3 regions of the Desulfolithobacter dissulfuricans genome follow, and region 2 is predicted to be linked to each of the others. Evidence: riboswitches for the same ligand, from Rfam matches in the RefSeq annotation. Region 2 holds a riboswitch; each other region holds the start of a gene.
What was found. A riboswitch is a leader RNA that binds a small molecule or an ion and turns the genes downstream of it on or off. The one in region 2 is predicted to bind cobalamin.
Positions count from the first base shown of each region.

Region 1: linked by a shared signal. The riboswitch ahead of thiC (phosphomethylpyrimidine synthase ThiC) and the one ahead of GF1_RS13030 (ribonucleoside triphosphate reductase) in region 2 are both predicted to bind cobalamin.
Region 3: linked by a shared signal. The riboswitch ahead of GF1_RS13630 (TonB-dependent receptor plug domain-containing protein) and the one ahead of GF1_RS13030 (ribonucleoside triphosphate reductase) in region 2 are both predicted to bind cobalamin.

Region 1 is NZ_AP024233.1:1,259,536-1,264,872, reverse strand. Features, by position in the region: gene GF1_RS05565 (methyl-accepting chemotaxis protein) at 1-1,528, shown strand, start outside; gene thiC (phosphomethylpyrimidine synthase ThiC) at 1,641-2,975, opposite strand; cobalamin riboswitch at 3,072-3,274, opposite strand; gene GF1_RS05555 (sigma-54-dependent transcriptional regulator) at 3,312-4,673, opposite strand; gene GF1_RS05550 (two-component system sensor histidine kinase NtrB) at 4,860-5,337, opposite strand, start outside.
Region 2 is NZ_AP024233.1:2,915,472-2,920,808, forward strand. Features, by position in the region: gene GF1_RS13025 (anaerobic ribonucleoside-triphosphate reductase activating protein) at 1-412, opposite strand, end outside; partial or broken gene GF1_RS13030 (ribonucleoside triphosphate reductase) at 463-2,562, opposite strand; cobalamin riboswitch at 2,590-2,827, opposite strand; gene GF1_RS13035 (M48 family metallopeptidase) at 2,899-4,713, opposite strand; tRNA gene GF1_RS13040 (tRNA-Ile) at 5,023-5,099, shown strand; gene GF1_RS13045 (Nif3-like dinuclear metal center hexameric protein) at 5,297-5,337, shown strand, end outside.
Region 3 is NZ_AP024233.1:3,048,304-3,053,640, forward strand. Features, by position in the region: gene GF1_RS13615 (metal ABC transporter solute-binding protein, Zn/Mn family) at 1-835, shown strand, start outside; gene GF1_RS13620 (putative molybdenum carrier protein) at 855-1,328, shown strand; gene GF1_RS13625 (M48 family metalloprotease) at 1,466-2,668, shown strand; cobalamin riboswitch at 2,772-2,957, shown strand; gene GF1_RS13630 (TonB-dependent receptor plug domain-containing protein) at 3,119-5,161, shown strand.

The DNA.
Region 1 (5,337 bases), 1.7 Mb from region 2:
CACTGCTGCCTATGACGCGGTGGTCGAATATGCGGTGCGTATCGAACGGGCCCTGAACTCCATCTATGTCCAGGGAGCCAGATCCCTGGTACTCAACATCAGCCTGCATGAAAAACAGTACCTGCTTCGGCGAGACCCCCAGGATCTCCAGGCGACCCTGGATGCCCTGGAGATGCTGTCCGAGGCCTTTGATAACGGCCTGGTCGATGAACAGTACCTGGAGCGTATTGTGGACAAAACCGACACGTACCGCGATGCCCTGCTGGCGCTGTACGAAAACGACCAGAAGATCACCAGAATCAACGACGCCATGCGGGAAAAGGCCCATCGGGTGGAGGAAGATGTCAGGAAAATCGTTGCCATCTCCCATGCGAAACAGCTTGAAAAACGGGAGATGATCCAGCAAAGCAACCACCGGCTGCAAGTCTCGGTGCTGGGGATCGCCACGTTAGTGACCATGGGCAGCATGCTGTTCATATTCCTTACTGTTCGCTCAATTGTCGCCACCATCCGCGAGGCGGTCACCTTTGCCGGGCGTGTGGGCGAAGGTGACTTCACCACCACTCTTGCCAGCAAAGGCCGGGACGAAATCGGTCAACTGATCGATTCGCTCAACCAGATGGTGGAAAAACTCAACACGGTCTTCAAAAAAGTGGGAAACAGCACCGGAGTTCTGCAGGCTTCGGCGGCCGAACTCTCTGAATCATCCGGTGCCATGTCCCGGGGAGCCGATCAATCATCGGAAAAGGCGAACAATGTAGCAGCAGCGACCGAAGAAATGAGCTCCAACATGAATTCCGTGGCCGCAGCATGCGAAGAAGCGGCCACCAATGTCAACATTGTCGCCGCAGCCGTGGGAGAGCTCTCGACCACGGTCCAGAGGATTGCCACGAACACCTCGGAGGCTCGGGATGTGGCCCTGGAGGCCGTGACCCTTGCTTCAAGCTCGTCTGAGAAGGTCGACGCCCTGGGGCAGGCAGCCGGGGAAATCAGTAAGGTCACCGAGGTAATCACCGAGATCTCCGAGCAGACCAACCTGCTGGCCCTCAATGCCACCATCGAGGCGGCCCGGGCCGGAGAGGCCGGCAAGGGCTTTGCGGTGGTTGCCAATGAGATCAAGGAACTGGCCAATCAGACAGCCGACGCCACCAGGGAAATCAAGACCAAAATTGAAGCCATTCAGGGCTCCACCAACCTGACGGTGAGCGAGATCAAGCGGATCACCGAGGTCATCGCCAGGGTGAACGAAATCGTGGCCACCATTGCCACCGCAGTGGATGAACAGACTGCCAGCACCACGGAGATAGCGGAGAATGTTCAGCAGGCGGCCCAGGGAATCTCCGAGGTCAATGAAAATGTTGCCCAGAGCTCGGCGGTGTCCGGTGACATTGCCCGGGAGATCGCCGAAGTCAGCCAGGTGGCCGGAGAGATCACCTCGCTCAGCACCGGCGTAAGCCAGAATGCCGAGGAGCTGGCCAGGATGGCCGATGAACTCAAGAAACTGCTGGTCCTGTTCCGCACCCGCTGACAGGGCTGCCCCCCTGGCTCTTGCTGACACAAGCCTGTCCGGCCTGAATGCCCTGGCTGGACAGGCTTTCTCTTTTCAGCCTCTTTTTTCGTCCCGCCAGGTCGGCTGGCGCCTACTTTTTCCCGGAACAACCGCTACAGCCCCGCTTATCACCGCGTATATCGCGGGCAAAGAGGGAGATTCCCCGCTCCATGGCGCAGAAATCGCCGCACATGGTGCAGGTGCGCTGGTTTTCCGGGGTGCGGTCCCTGCGAATCCTGCGGGCCTCCTCAGGAAACATCAGCAGTTCCATCTGCTTTTCCCACCGGGTATCGCGCCGGGCAATGGCCACCTGTTTCTCTCGTTCCCGCATGGATGGATCACGAGCGATGTCGCCGATCCTGGCCGCCAGCCGGGTGGCCCTGATACCTTCGCGCACGTCCTGTTCGTTGGGCAGGGCAAGATGTTCCGCCGGGGTGATGTAGCAGATCAAATCCGCCCCGTAACGAGCTGAATTAGCCGCGCCGATGGCGGCGGTAATATGGTCATAGCCGGCCCCGGAATCGGCTGGCAGCGGCCCCAGCACATAATAGGGAGCGTTGCCGCTCATCCTCTTTTCCAGCATGATATTGCCCTCGATTTCATCGAGCGGCACATGGCCCGGGCCTTCCACCATCATCTGGCATCCCATCTCCCGACCTATCTCGGCCAGTTCGCAGTTGGTGATCATCTCCGCCATCTGGGCCCGGTCGTGACTGTCATGGATGGCCCCGGCCCGGATACCGTTACCCAGCGACAGGACGGCGTCATATTTCTTCATCAGCTCGCAGACCCGGTCAAACTGCTCATAGAGGGGATTTTCCCGGTCATGGTATTCCATCCAGGACACCATGAAGGTACCACCTTTGGAGACCAGGCCGCCATAGCGATAGCCCTGGCGTCGCAGCCGCTCGATGGAATAGCGGTTGATCCCGCAGTGAATGGCCATGAACGAGATTCCATCCTCCAGCTGCCGCTCAATGAGCTCGAAAAGATACTCGGGATCGAGCTTGTTGGGGTTATGGTACTTGCGGCTGGCCTCGGAAAAGGCCTGGTACAACGGCACATTGCCCACCGGCAGGTTGACGGTGGCCAGCACCTCGCGCCGCACCAGATCCAGGTCACCACCGGTGGAAAGTTCCATCAGAGTATCGGCCTGTTCTTCTTCGGCGATCCGCGCCTTTCTTTTTTCCAGCTCGATATCCTTGATGTCCGACGACGTGCCGATGGAGGCATTGACTTTGGTCCGCAGCCCGGTGCCAATACCGACCACCTTCTGATTCGGCCGATTATGGTTGACCGGAATAACGATTTCTCCCAGGGCGACAAGCTCCCTGATCAGCTCGGCATCCTTGCCCTCATCCCGGGCTACCTGCTCCATCTGTGCTGTGATGACACCCTCGCGGGCCAGTTCCAATTGGGTTTTCATGTTCTTTTTCTTTCCTCCTGAGGCTGTCCCGGCCGGCAAAAAAAAATCCGCGCCACAGCACTCGCCATGACGCGGATCTACAGGACAGCAGTATCCGTTATTCGGTTCAATCTGGCAGGTCTTCTGACTTACGGATCAAGCCCCTGCCTGCGCCTTCCCATCCACCAGAGGTGAACAGTGGCATCATGCAGGCAGAGTCCCCGTTTACAGCGCCGGCCCTGAGCGTTACGGATTCACACCGTATTCCCTATTCTCCGTCGACAACCACCGCCGACGGCACCAGACTGATCTATAGCACCCACATATGCCAGAAATAAGAAAAAAGGACAAGACTATTTAGTGTTCGTCCAGACCGTACTCCTTGATCTTGTTGAGCAGGGTCTGCCGGGCAATTCCGAGAATTCGAGCTGTTTTCGATCGGTTACCCCCTGTCTGGGCCAGTATGGTTCGAATTGCCTCACGCTCCATGTCACGCAGGGTAAAACCCTGCCTGCCGCTCTTCTCCAGATGCGGCTCCATGTCAACCGGCAGCAGGTGAGGCGGCAGTTCCCGGGGAGTTATCTGTTCTCCAAGACAGAGGATCACTGCGCGTTCCACAGTGTTTTCCAGCTCCCTGATATTGCCAGGCCAGTCGTATCGTCCAAGGAGCATCAAGGCCTGCGGGTGAAATCCCCTGATGTCTTTCCGGTTTTTTGCCGCATATTTCTTCAGGAAATAATCAGCCAGGGCCGGAACGTCCTCTGGCCGCTCTCTGAGAGGTGGTAACTCGATGGGTACCACGGAGAGACGAAAAAAGAGATCCTGGCGGAAACTGCCCTCTTCCACCATCTGCTGAAGATTCTTGTGGGTTGCCGCGACAAGACGGACATCCACGTTTACAGACTGGCTGGAGCCGAGGCGTTCAAACTCTCCTTCCTGAATAACCCTGAGTATCTTGGCCTGGGTCTGCAACGACATATCGCCGATTTCATCAAGAAACAACGTGCCGCGGTGGGCCTGTTCAAAGCGGCCCTTACGCTGCCGCTCCGCACCGGTAAAGGCACCCCGTTCATGGCCGAACAACTCACTTTCCAGCAGATTTTCATGCAGCGCCGCGCAGTTGACCTTGATAAAGGGACCGTCTTTACGCAGACTGTTGTGATGCAGGGCCCCGGCAATCAACTCCTTACCGGTTCCCGATTCTCCGGTGATGAGTACTGTTGCATCGCTGGGAGCCACCAACGAGAGGGTCTCAAACACCCTCTGCATACCACTGCTGCGGCCGATAATATTGCCAAAGTCAAACTTTTCTCCAAGCCGTTCCCTGAGCTGTGCGTTCTCTTCTCTAAGCGCCTCGATATTGAGCGCTTTTTCCACTGCCAGATTCAGCGCCTCGATATCAACAGGCTTGGTCACATAATCGACTGCGCCCTGTTTCATAGCCGCCACAGCACTTTCCACCGAAGAAAATGCCGTGATAACAATAACCGGCTCCATGCGTCCCTTTTCCCTGAGCAGTGCCAGGGTTTCCAGGCCATCCATTCGCTGCATTTTCAGGTCCAGCAGAATCAGATCCACCTCCTGGTCCATCAGTAGAGGCAGGACCTGATCCCCATCGTCGACTTCAAGTAAGCGATAGCCGGCTCCCATGAGATTTACCTTGAGCATGGTACGATGAGCCGCGTCATCATCAACAAGCAGAATCGTTTTTTCCTGCATATCACCTGTTTCCAGTTTGTGATTACCACTGAAATTCAGCCACCGATGGATGAAGGTGTCGACCTCACTTGTTGCACGGGTGTCTGTGGCCTGGATGGCCACAGTCAAGCCCCCAGGGACGGGTTTATGGCGTCCCGTGAAACAAGGGAGGTCGACACCGGTTTCAATGCCAAAGATTGATGGTAATCAGATTCCAGTTTGATTTTTCTGGGTTACGGGGAGCACCACCGTGATTTTCGTCCCCTTGCCCGGTGCTGATACCACTTCAAAATGCCCATGATGCTGTTCAACGATCTGGTGACTGACAGCCAGGCCCAGTCCGGTCCCTGCCCGCCGGGTCGTGAAAAACGGATCAAACATTTTCTCCTGTTCTTCCCGGGTCATACCCTTGCCCGAATCGGAAACCGTTATTTGGACCGTATCTTTTTCTTCGATGCAGGCCAGGCTGATACGACCACCACCGGGGGTGGCATGCAGTGCATTTTTCAGCAGATTAAGAACAACCTGTAGAAGGAGATCGCCATCGGCAACAATGGTCCTGGTACACTGGATATCCATGAAAAAATCAATATGCCCGGCGCGGAAATCATGCTCGAGCAACCTGGCTGTCTTTTCGAGCAGCCGGCCGGGATACACTTTTCCGAACTCGGGATCTCTTGGCCTG
Region 2 (5,337 bases):
CCGGAACTCCGGCCAGGATATGGTACCGCTCCGGTGTGGCCTTGACATCCATGGCAATGAAATCCACCAGGTTATCCGCCAGCAGATACTCGAGGGCCCTGGGCCTGGAACCGTTGGTGTCGAGCTTGACCAGGAAACCCATATCCCGCACCGTACGACAGAAATCGGCCAGATCCGGGTGCAGGGTGGGCTCGCCGCCGGTGATAACCACCCCTTCAAGCAGCCCGCGCCGCTTGTGGAGAAAGGCAAGGATATCCGCCTCGCCGATCTCCTGCTCCGGGTTCCTTGACGGCAACAGAGCACCGTTGTGACAGAAGGGGCAGCGGAAGTTGCAACCCTGGGTAAAGACCACAGCCGCCATCTTGCCCGGATAATCGCAGAGGGAAAACCGCTGCAGGCCGCCAAAACGCATGCCGGGCTACCTCCGGCCGGCCCCGGCCACCCGGTAGCGGCTGCGCAGGGGAACTCGTCACGCTTGCCACTGTTCCACTGGTCCACCGGCCGCAGGTAGCCGACCACCCGGGAATAGATCTCGGTACGGGCACCGCACCGGGGGCACTTCTGCTGTTCGCCCCGCAGATAACCGTGGTCCGGACAGATGGAAAACGACGGGGTGATAGTAAAATAAGGCAACCGGTAGGAGCTGCAGACCTTTTTGACGAAGGCCTTTACCGCCCCGGGATCGACCTCCGATTCCCCGAGGAAGACATGCTGAACCGTGCCGCCGGTATAGCGGGACTGGAGCGGATCCTGCAGGTCGAGGATTTCGAAGATATCGTCACTGAAGTTGACCGGCAGCTGGGTGGAATTGGAATAGATGGGCACCTGGCCGTCACTGCTGGTGCGCAGGGTACAGCGCATCTCCGGAAACCGGTGCGCATCGAGCCGGGCCAGCCGGAAACCGGTCCCCTCGGCCGGAGTGGCCTCCAGGTTGTAGTGGTTCCCGGTTTCCTCCTGGAACTGCTGCAGCCTGGCCCGCATGTGATCCAGCACGCGGATGGCGAACCGCTGGCCCGCCCTTTCTCCGATGGTCTGGCCGAGAAAGTTGAGGCAGGCCTCGTTCATACCGATGAGACCGATGGTGGAAAAATGGTTGTTCCAGAAGGAACCGAACCGTTCCCGCACGTGGCGCAGATAGTAACGGGTATAGGGATAGAGCCCTTTATCGGTGAACTGCTCAAGAACCTTGCGTTTGGTCTCAAGGCTGGTACGGGCTGTCTCCATGAGCTGGTCGAGACGGGAGAAGAAATCAGCCTCGTCCGTGGCCTGGTACCCCAGGGCCCCCATATTGATGGTGACCACGCCGATGGAACCCGTGAGGGGATTGGCACCGAAAAGTCCACCGCCCCGTTTCTCCAGCTGCCGGGTATCAAGCCGCAGGCGGCAGCACATGGACCGGGCGTCGTCCGGGGAGAGATCCGAGTTGACGAAATTGGCGAAATAGGGGATCCCATAGCGGGCTGTCACCTCCCACAGGGGTTCCAGGTCCGGGTCATCCCAGTTGAAATCATCGGTGATGTTGTAGGTGGGAATGGGAAAAGTGAACACCCGGCCCCGGGCATCGCCTTCGGAGAGCACCTCGAGAAAGGCCCGGTTGAAAAGCCCCATCTCTGCCTGGTAGTCGCCATAAACCGTGTCCTGCTGCTCACCGCCGATGATCACCGGCTGGGAGGCCAGGGCATGCGGCACCTGCAGATCCAGGGTCAGGTTGGTAAAGGGGGTCTGGAATCCGACCCGGGTCGGGACGTTCAGGTTGAAGATAAACTCCTGCAGTGCCTGCTTCACCTCCCGGTACTCGAGTCGGTCGTGGCGGATAAAGGGCGCCAGCAGGGTATCAAAGGAGGAAAAGGCCTGGGCCCCGGCGGCCTCGCCCTGGAGAGTATAGAAAAAGTTGACGATCTGGCCAAGCGCGGTGCGCAGGTGACGGGCCGGAGCTGATTCGGCCTTGCCCGAGGCGCCGCGGAATCCCACCCGGAGCAGGTCCTGGAGGTCCCAGCCCACGCAGTATACCGAAAGCTGGCCCAGGTCATGGATGTGCAGGTCTCCCTGCTGGTGGGCCCGGCGGACCTCGGGGGTGTATATCTTGCTGAGCCAGTAGACCTTGCTTACTTCGCTGGCGATATAGTTGTTGAGGCCCTGGAGGGAATAGGCCATGTTGGAGTTTTCCTCCACCTGCCAGTCGAGCCGTTCCAGGTAGCTCTCGATCAGCTCCACGTCCGCCTTCTGGACCATCTCCCGTATCCGGGCGTGCTGATCCCGGTAGAGAATATAGGCCTTGGCTGTTTTCTTGTACGGCGAGGCCAGCAGCACCTCTTCCACCAGGTCCTGAATGGTCTCCACCTCAAGGGTCTCATCGGACAGCATGGCCTGGGCCAGGCTGAGGACCCGGATGGTCAGCCGCCGGGCCTCCACCCGGCCAAATTCACCGGTGGCGCGGCCCGCCTTCAGGATCGCATCGGTGATCTTGTCCACCACAAAGGGGACCAACCGGCCATCACGTTTACGAATGGTGGTGAAAAGAGCAGACTCTGCCGCGGACGCGGCCTGAACAGACACGGACATACCTCTCTCCTTTCCTCGAAGGGTCAAGTGCGGGACATGTTGCCGGCAGGTCTTCGGACTTGTGGACAGGGGAACATGGTTCTCTTCCTACTGACCGTCGCTTCCCATCCCCGGAGGGGACAGTGCTTTTCCCGTTGCCGGGAGACGGTGGTCGTTTCCACTTACCGCTGCGGGACAGTTCCGGATTTGCACCGGATTCCCTGTCGTCCGGCTCGTAGCCAGACTGCCACGCTTCCCTTGAAGCGTACCGGCAATGTTGCGTTTCGCCACTATATATTGTGGCTCACATTTAGTCAAACACCAAATGAGGGATTTTCCCTCTCGAAAAAAAGGGGGTCAGAAATCCTGCCGATCCCAGGTCGATTCCTTGAATTTGCGTATCTGGGCCAGGTAATAACGCCGGTTTTCCGGATCCAGTTTCAGGGCCTTGAGTTCGGTCAGGATGGCCTCTTCCTTCAGGTTGTTGGCCCAGTAGGCCGTAGCCAGGGTGTCTAAAATGTACCCCTGCTGCTTGAGAGTGGCGGCGGTCCGGGCCAGGGTCAGGGCGCGGATTGGATCGCGGAGTGCGGGATCACTGGCCGTGAGCAGCAGCCAGGCCAGGTTGTTGGCCACGTCACCATTGAGCGGATCGAGTTTCAGGGCCCGCTCATAGGCGTTGATGGCCTTGCGTTCCATCTTCTTTTCCTGCATCAGATCGCCAAGGAGCAGGAGCCAGACCGAGTTTTTCGGTTCCTGCCGAAGTTTCTGCTCCAGCACGGCCTCCATGTACCTTGTCTCGTTACCGGCGGCCAGTTTGTCCAGATCCACCTGCCGCACAGCCACCACGCAGCTGAGCACGATCAGGGTATAGGCCGCCATCCCAAGCCAGACCTTGCGGTCATGGCGATGGATGAGAGAGCGGTCCTGTTCGCAGCGCTGGAGAAAATCGATCCGTTCGCCGATGCCGAAATGGTGCCACGATTTTTCATCGCGGATATTGCCCGACAGGGTGGCTATCTTTTCAAAGGAACGGATAAGAGGCCAACTGGTACCCTGGGCCCGGAACACGTACAGATCGGCCTGCCGTTCAAAGTTGCGGATAAAAAAGCCAAAGATGAAACGGAAATAGACGATCATCAGCAGAAGGATCAGCCCGCCGCTGAACAGGGCCAGCAGGGTGTCGGGCGAGACATGCAGCCGCTCCACCGTCAAGTAGAAAAAGTCCCAACCCAGGACCAGGTAGGGCAGCACCCGGGCAAGGGCGCCGGCCAGGAGGCTGAACCCGAGGAAAAGATAGATATAGAGCACCAGGTGCATCCGCTTGACATGACCTATCTCGTGGGCCAGCACCGATTCCAGCTCTTCCGGATCCAGGGCGGCCAGCAGAGCCGGGGTTACCAGTAGATAGCGGAAACGGGGAACGATACCCATGATCCCGGCGGTCAGGACCTGGCCTTCGAACAGCGGCCAGTAGAGGATTTCCGCCTTGAAATCCTGCTGCCGACAGAACCGTTCTATCTCCCGGCGCAGGGGGGAATCCGGCATGGGCCGGCAGTTCCACAGCCAGCGGACCAGAGGCGGAAAGAAGACGGCCAGGAAAACGACAAAGGCCGTAAAAAGAATCAGGTCGCCCCAGGGTGAGGTCAGGACCTGCTGAAAACGGGGCAGGGGCAGGGACGAGAGCAGATCAAAGACCAGAGACAGAACCAGCCAGGGCAGAACAATGGGCAGATTGGCCTTGATATTGGATACCACGAACCCGGCCGGGGTATAGCGTCGCTGAAATACGGCCTCGTAAGCGGGTCGGGCCTTAAGCCACATCAGGGACAGGAAAACGAAGAAAACCGCCAGCCCGCCCAGGTTCTCCAGGACCGGCAGCCGGCCGCCCAGGGAAAGAAAACGGAGGTAATACTTAAGATCAACCACATAGACGGCGACCAGGAAGAACAGAACCGCCAGGATGGAAAGCCGCCTTTCGGCGGAAAAATAGGCCGAGGCCGAGCCGAAACGGGCCCGCCGATACAGCCGGCCTGCTATCTGCGAAAAGAGGACCAGCAGGCCACCCAGGACCATGGTTCCGTAGGCGGGCGCCAGCAGAGGCTCCTTGGGAGCGGTGTCGGTGGAAAAGACAAAGATGACCACCAGAAAATAGATAAGATTATTATAGATCATCCCGGAACCACTGCTGACAAGGAGTTATATACGATAGGGACCAGATGTCCCGCTCTCTTAACCCGCATATTTCACAAAGATCGTCGCGAAAGGACGGAAAACGCCATCCCTGCAGGCGGGGAGCACCCCACCGTGGCAGCCGGAGCGTCCGGGGGCCGGACTCGGCACGCGGCCTGGAGAGCTGGAAATTCAAAGACCAAGACTACCACAGGACCAGGACAACAGAAAATATTTTTTTCTGCACACCTGAAAAAAGATATTGACCCCTGCCCGGATCCTGGTAATATTATCTGTTTCTCTATCAGAGATGGGCCTATAGCTCAGCTGGCTAGAGCCACCGGCTCATAACCGGTCGGTCCCTGGTTCGAGTCCAGGTAGGCCCACCACGGACAATACGGCATGGCGGGGTACCCACCATGCATAACACTACGCAGGATCTTGAACAAAATCATCAGCTTTCGACAATCTGTTTTTTCAGAAACAGACTACAGCAACACCAAGCTCGAGATGAAGAGGTACATCCCCGGAGGATGTGCCTCTTTTTCTTTGGCATCATTCCTGCGCCACAGCCACAATCGCTACCATGACGGCAACCGTCCAGCATATTCTTGACATTCTAGAGCG
Region 3 (5,337 bases), 130 kb from region 2:
TGTCTCTATCCTGCCCCAGGAATATTTTGTCGAACGGGTGGGTGGCGAACGGGTCCAGGTTCAGGCCCTGGTCCAGCCAGGCCAGAGTCCGGTCACCTACGCCCCGACACCACGGCAGATGGCGGCCCTGTCCCGGGCCGATGTCTATTTTCGCATCGGTGTGCCGTTTGAAAACAGCCTGATACCCAAGCTGCAGCGCTCCATACCCCATCTCTCCATCATCGACCTGCGTCAGGGACTGGATCTGCTACCCGGCGACCACGACCACGAAGGCCACGGGGCGGGTGATGAGCATGTCGAAGACAGGCGACACGACGAAGAAATGGACCCGCACACCTGGCTCGATCCCCGGCTTGTCAAAAAACAGGCGGCTCTCATCCGCGATACCCTGATCCGTCTCGATCCCGAAGGAAAAGAGCTCTACCAGCTGAACTATGAAACCTTTGCCGCGGATCTCGAGGCTCTGGACCGCAGACTCAGGGAGGTGCTCGCACCCCTGTCCGGCCAGACCATCTATGTTTTTCATCCAGCTTACGGCTATTTCTGCCGGGCCTACGGCCTGCGACAGAAAGCAGTGGCCCCCGGGGGCAAGGGGCCGGGCCCCCGCCATCTGGCACGCCTTATCGCCTCGGCCAGGAAGGACAATGTCCATGTCATCTTTGTTCAGCCCCAGTTTTCCAGCTCCAGCGCCCGGGTCATCGCCCGGGCCATCGACGGAGTGGTGATTCCGCTCGATCCGCTGGCGCGGGACTACCTGGCCAACATGGAGCGTATTGCCGGCCGGATCGCCGCCGCGTTCTCGCCAACGGTCGGGTCGTCTCCCAGACGGCCCTGAATACAACCTGAAAAAGAACATGAAGATCATCTCCGGAGGACAGACCGGGGCCGACCGGGCGGCCCTTGACGCGGCCATCAGGCTGAACATTCCCCATGGCGGCTGGCTGCCCAGGGGACGCCGGACTGAAGAGGGATCGCTGCCGTCCCGCTACCGGCTCCAGGAACTGCCGTCGGCCAACTACCGGGACCGGACCCGGCAAAACATCCTGGACAGTGACGGCACCCTTATTGTCTCCTTTGGCCCCCTCACCGGTGGTTCGGCCCTGACCGAGGCCCTGGCCATCCGGCACCGGCGGCCCTGTCTCCATATCGACCTGGAACTGTGGCAGCCGGAGCGAGCTAAAAAAGCCATAGAGCAATGGCTGAGAGACCATAACATCGAAACCCTGAACGTGGCCGGCCCCAGAGCGAGCGGCGAGCCGCGTATCTACCGGGCTGTCTTCGATCTCCTGCTGCAGATCAGCTGGCCTGAAACGGACGAAACACCATGAGCAGATCAAACAACACATCTCGGTTTTCGCGTCGGTCAATCCTGCGTTTTTTCCTTCTCTGTGGCGGAAGCGCTATGGGAGCGCCTCTTCTTACCGCCTGCAGTACTGACCCGGTAACAGGAGAAAAATCCCTTGTCATGATGTCCAGGAGTCAGGAGATAGCCCTGGACCGACAGCAGGCTCCGTTCCAGTTCTCGGCCGATTACGGGGTTATTCAGGATCAGCGACTCAACGGCTACCTGAACCGGGTGGGACTGGAACTGGCCCGCCGTTCGCATCGGCCCGACATGCCCTTTTCGTTCCGCGGCGTCAATGCGGCCCATATCAACGCCTACGCCTTTCCCGGCGGTTCCATCGCCGCCACCCGCGGAATCCTGGTGGAACTGCAGAGCGAAGCCGAGCTGGCGGCCCTGCTGGGACACGAAATCGGCCATGTCTGCGCCCGGCACGCAGCCGAACAGATGGGCAAGGGATTGCTCGTCAACCTCCTGGTGGCCGGGGCCTCGGCGGCTACCTCCAGCGCCGGTCACGAGAGTACGGCCGAACTGATCTCCAGGCTTGGCGGCATCGGGGCCGGAGCCCTGCTGGCCAGATACAGCCGCAACGACGAACGGGAGGCCGATGCCCTGGGCATGGAGTACATGACCAGGGCCGGATACACGCCGCTCGGCATGGTGGGCCTCATGGAGATCCTGCTGCGGAGCGGAGAGCACAATCCCACCGCCATCGAGCTCATGTTCGCCACCCATCCCATGAGCCGGGAACGGCTGGAAACGGCCCGCCAAAATGCTCGTGGCCGCTACCGGGCCATGATCGACAACCCCGATCACCGGCAAAGGTACCTGGATCACACCGCCAGCCTCCGTCGTCTCAAACCGGTGATCAAGGCCATCCAGAAGGCGGAAACCGCCATGGCCGGTAAACAGCTCGATCGGGCCGAAGAGCTGCTGCGCACCGCTCTTGACCAGGCTCCGGAGGATTACGGAGCCCTGGTGGTCATGGCCAAGTGTCAGTTCCTCCGCCGGCAGCCAAATGAGGCTGCAAGCTATGCCCGCCAGGCCACCCGGGTCTACCCGGACGAAGCCCAGAGCCACTGGCTGCTGGCCATGGCCAGCCTGGCGGAACAGAAATATGGCCAGGCTCTGCGGGAATTCGACGAGGTGGACCGGCTACTGCCAGGCAATCCGGACATCCTCTTCTACCGGGGCCGGGCCCTGGAAGGCATGCAGCGCCGGGAAGAGGCCGCCCGGGCCTACGCCGCCTTTCTTGGCCAAGTGCGCCAGGGTGACAAGGCAAAATATGCCTACGCCCGCCTCCGGGAATGGGGCTATATTCGCTGAAGGGTGCTCACGATACATTCCCGGGACCGATAACCGCTCGGCGGGCACGGATCACCTCTTCCCGGCAGGAGCAGGTTGACGGAGCGCATTTTTTCAGGTAACGTTGGTGTCATATTTTCAGATGCTCTTAACCGAGCTTAATAGGGAACCCGGTGTGAATCCGGGACGGGCCCGCCGCTGTGACCGGGGACGAATTTTGCAACATGCCACTGACCTCCTCCGGGGTTGGGAAGGCGCAAAAGGAGGATGATCCGGGAGTCAGAAGACCTGTCTGAAATACATAGAGAGCCTGCCCTCGCGGACAAGGGGCAGATGTATGCTCACAGGGTTGTTCGAGGAAAAATCAGGGATCCTCGGATCAATAACTTTTTGTTTATTGGTCCGGGGATTTTTTTTTGCCTTTACCCGGCATCTCCGGACCGGCACAACGTCATTACGAGGAGATGTGTGATGAAAAAGGAGATTCGAGCGGCCCTGGCCCTGTGTCTCGTGGCCACACCTGGACTGGCCCTGGCAGGAGCGGACGAAGACAGTCCTGCAAACGAAGTTACCCTGGACGAGGTGGTGGTGACCGCCACCCGCAGTGAAGAATCAGTGCGGGAGATTCCGGCCAAGGTCGAGGTGATCGATGGCGAGACCATCGAGCTGACCACCGGCGACACCCTCACCGAGCAGCTCAAGAAAAACAGTTCCATCGGAGTAATAGAGTATCCCGGCGCCCTTGCCGGCATCGGAATCCGCGGTTTCCGGCCGGAATTCTCCGGTATCACCAAGCACACCCTTGTCCTCGTCAACGGCCGGCCGGCAGGGGCCACCAACCTGGCGACCCTGCTCACTGACAACGTGGAGCGGATCGAGGTCCTGAAGGGGCCCGCCTCCTCTCTCTACGGCGGCGAGGCCATGGGTGGCGTCGTCAATGTCATCACAAAAAAGCATACCGGGCCGCTCACCGGTATGGCGGAGATAGGCTTTGGCTCTTTTGAGACCAATGCGGAAAAGACGGCCGTGGGTGGCAGCATGGGGAGAGGCTTTGACTTTGACATCTTTGCCAACCGTTTCGAACAGGCGGACGACTACAAGATGGGCGACGGTGCAACCAGGCCTAACACCGCCTATAAAATCCAAAACGGTTCCCTGCGCCTGGGCGGTGATCTGGGAGCGTGGCGGATCGATGTCAGGGGTGACATCTACCAGGGCCGCGATATAGAAACGCCGGGTGACATAGCCTATGGCAACGATATGTCAGGCCACAAGGATATCGACCGCTTCGGGATGGACGTTACTCTCGGCGGGCCACTGGGCGACAGTACCAGAATAAGCTTCACGGGATACCGCAGCAACGAGACTGCCGAGAACTACAACCACTACTCGGGCTGGTACCCGTCCGTGGTTCAGGTAACCCCCTACCGGAGCTACGACTCGGAGACCGACTGGCTCGGATTCCAGCTCAAGGACGAGTACACCTGGGGCAGCCACAGGTTCGTCGCCGGAATCGATTACCAGGATATCGACAGGGAAAGCCGGAGCTACAACCAGGACGGTACCCGCAGGGCGCCCTGGTCCCCGGATGAAGGCCGGGAAAACTGGGCAGGCTACCTGGAAACCATCTGGCGCTTTATGGATGACCGGCTCACCGCCACCATAGGCGGCCGCTACGACACCTTTGAGGTGGAGACCAAACCAACGCCCTACAAAACCGATTTTACGCCCAACTCTGAAGATTTTTCAACCTTCAGCCCCCGGGCCGGCCTGAACTACAACCTTGACCTGGGACTCCGGTTGCACACCACCATCGGCAAGGCCTTTGTTCCGCCGACCGCGGCCCAGCTTGCCGGCTATGCGGAAACGGACGTTGGCGGGGTCACCATGGTCACCCGGGGCAATCCGGACCTGAACCCCGAGTCCTCGATCACCTGGGATATCGGTATCGGCTATGCTCAGCCCAGGCTGGGATTGTCCATGGACGTCACTTATTTCCACACCGACGTGGACGACAAGATCACCACGATCACTGTCGGCAACACCACCACCTACGAAAACAGCCTCAGCGCCGAAATGGAAGGGCTGGAAACAGAATTTTCCTTTGATATCGGAGCGCCCATGAACTGGGACCGTTCGCTGGAACTGTTTGTCAATGCCACCCACATGTTCAAGGCCGAAGAGGAACAGCCCGATGGGACCATGAGCGATATCCACAACGTGGCCGACTACACGATAAACTATGGCCTCCGATACTCGGACGACATGTTCGATGCCAGGCTGCATTTCCGCAGCCAGGGCCGGATGAAGGATACAGACTGGACCGCACCCGGCTATCCGGAAATAGAATACCCCTCCTTCACGGTGGCGGACCTGGTGGTCGGGATGTCGTTTAAGGAGCATCACCGGCTCACCCTCAAGGTGGACAATCTCTTTGATGAATACTACTACGAGAAAACAGGCTATCCCAAGCCCGGAAGAGGCCTCTACCTGAGCTACCGGTATGCGTTCTGAGCCGAAAATATGGATGAGGACCGGCAGCCGGCCCTGACCCGAAGACAATCATGGTCACCGCCATGAACGGACCGGCGATCGATCTTTTAAAAGAGGAAAACACACTGTCAGGGCGGCGGGCAGCCTCCTGCAGTTTTTCACCTGCAACGGGATCCTCAGCCGGCCGGGATGACAGC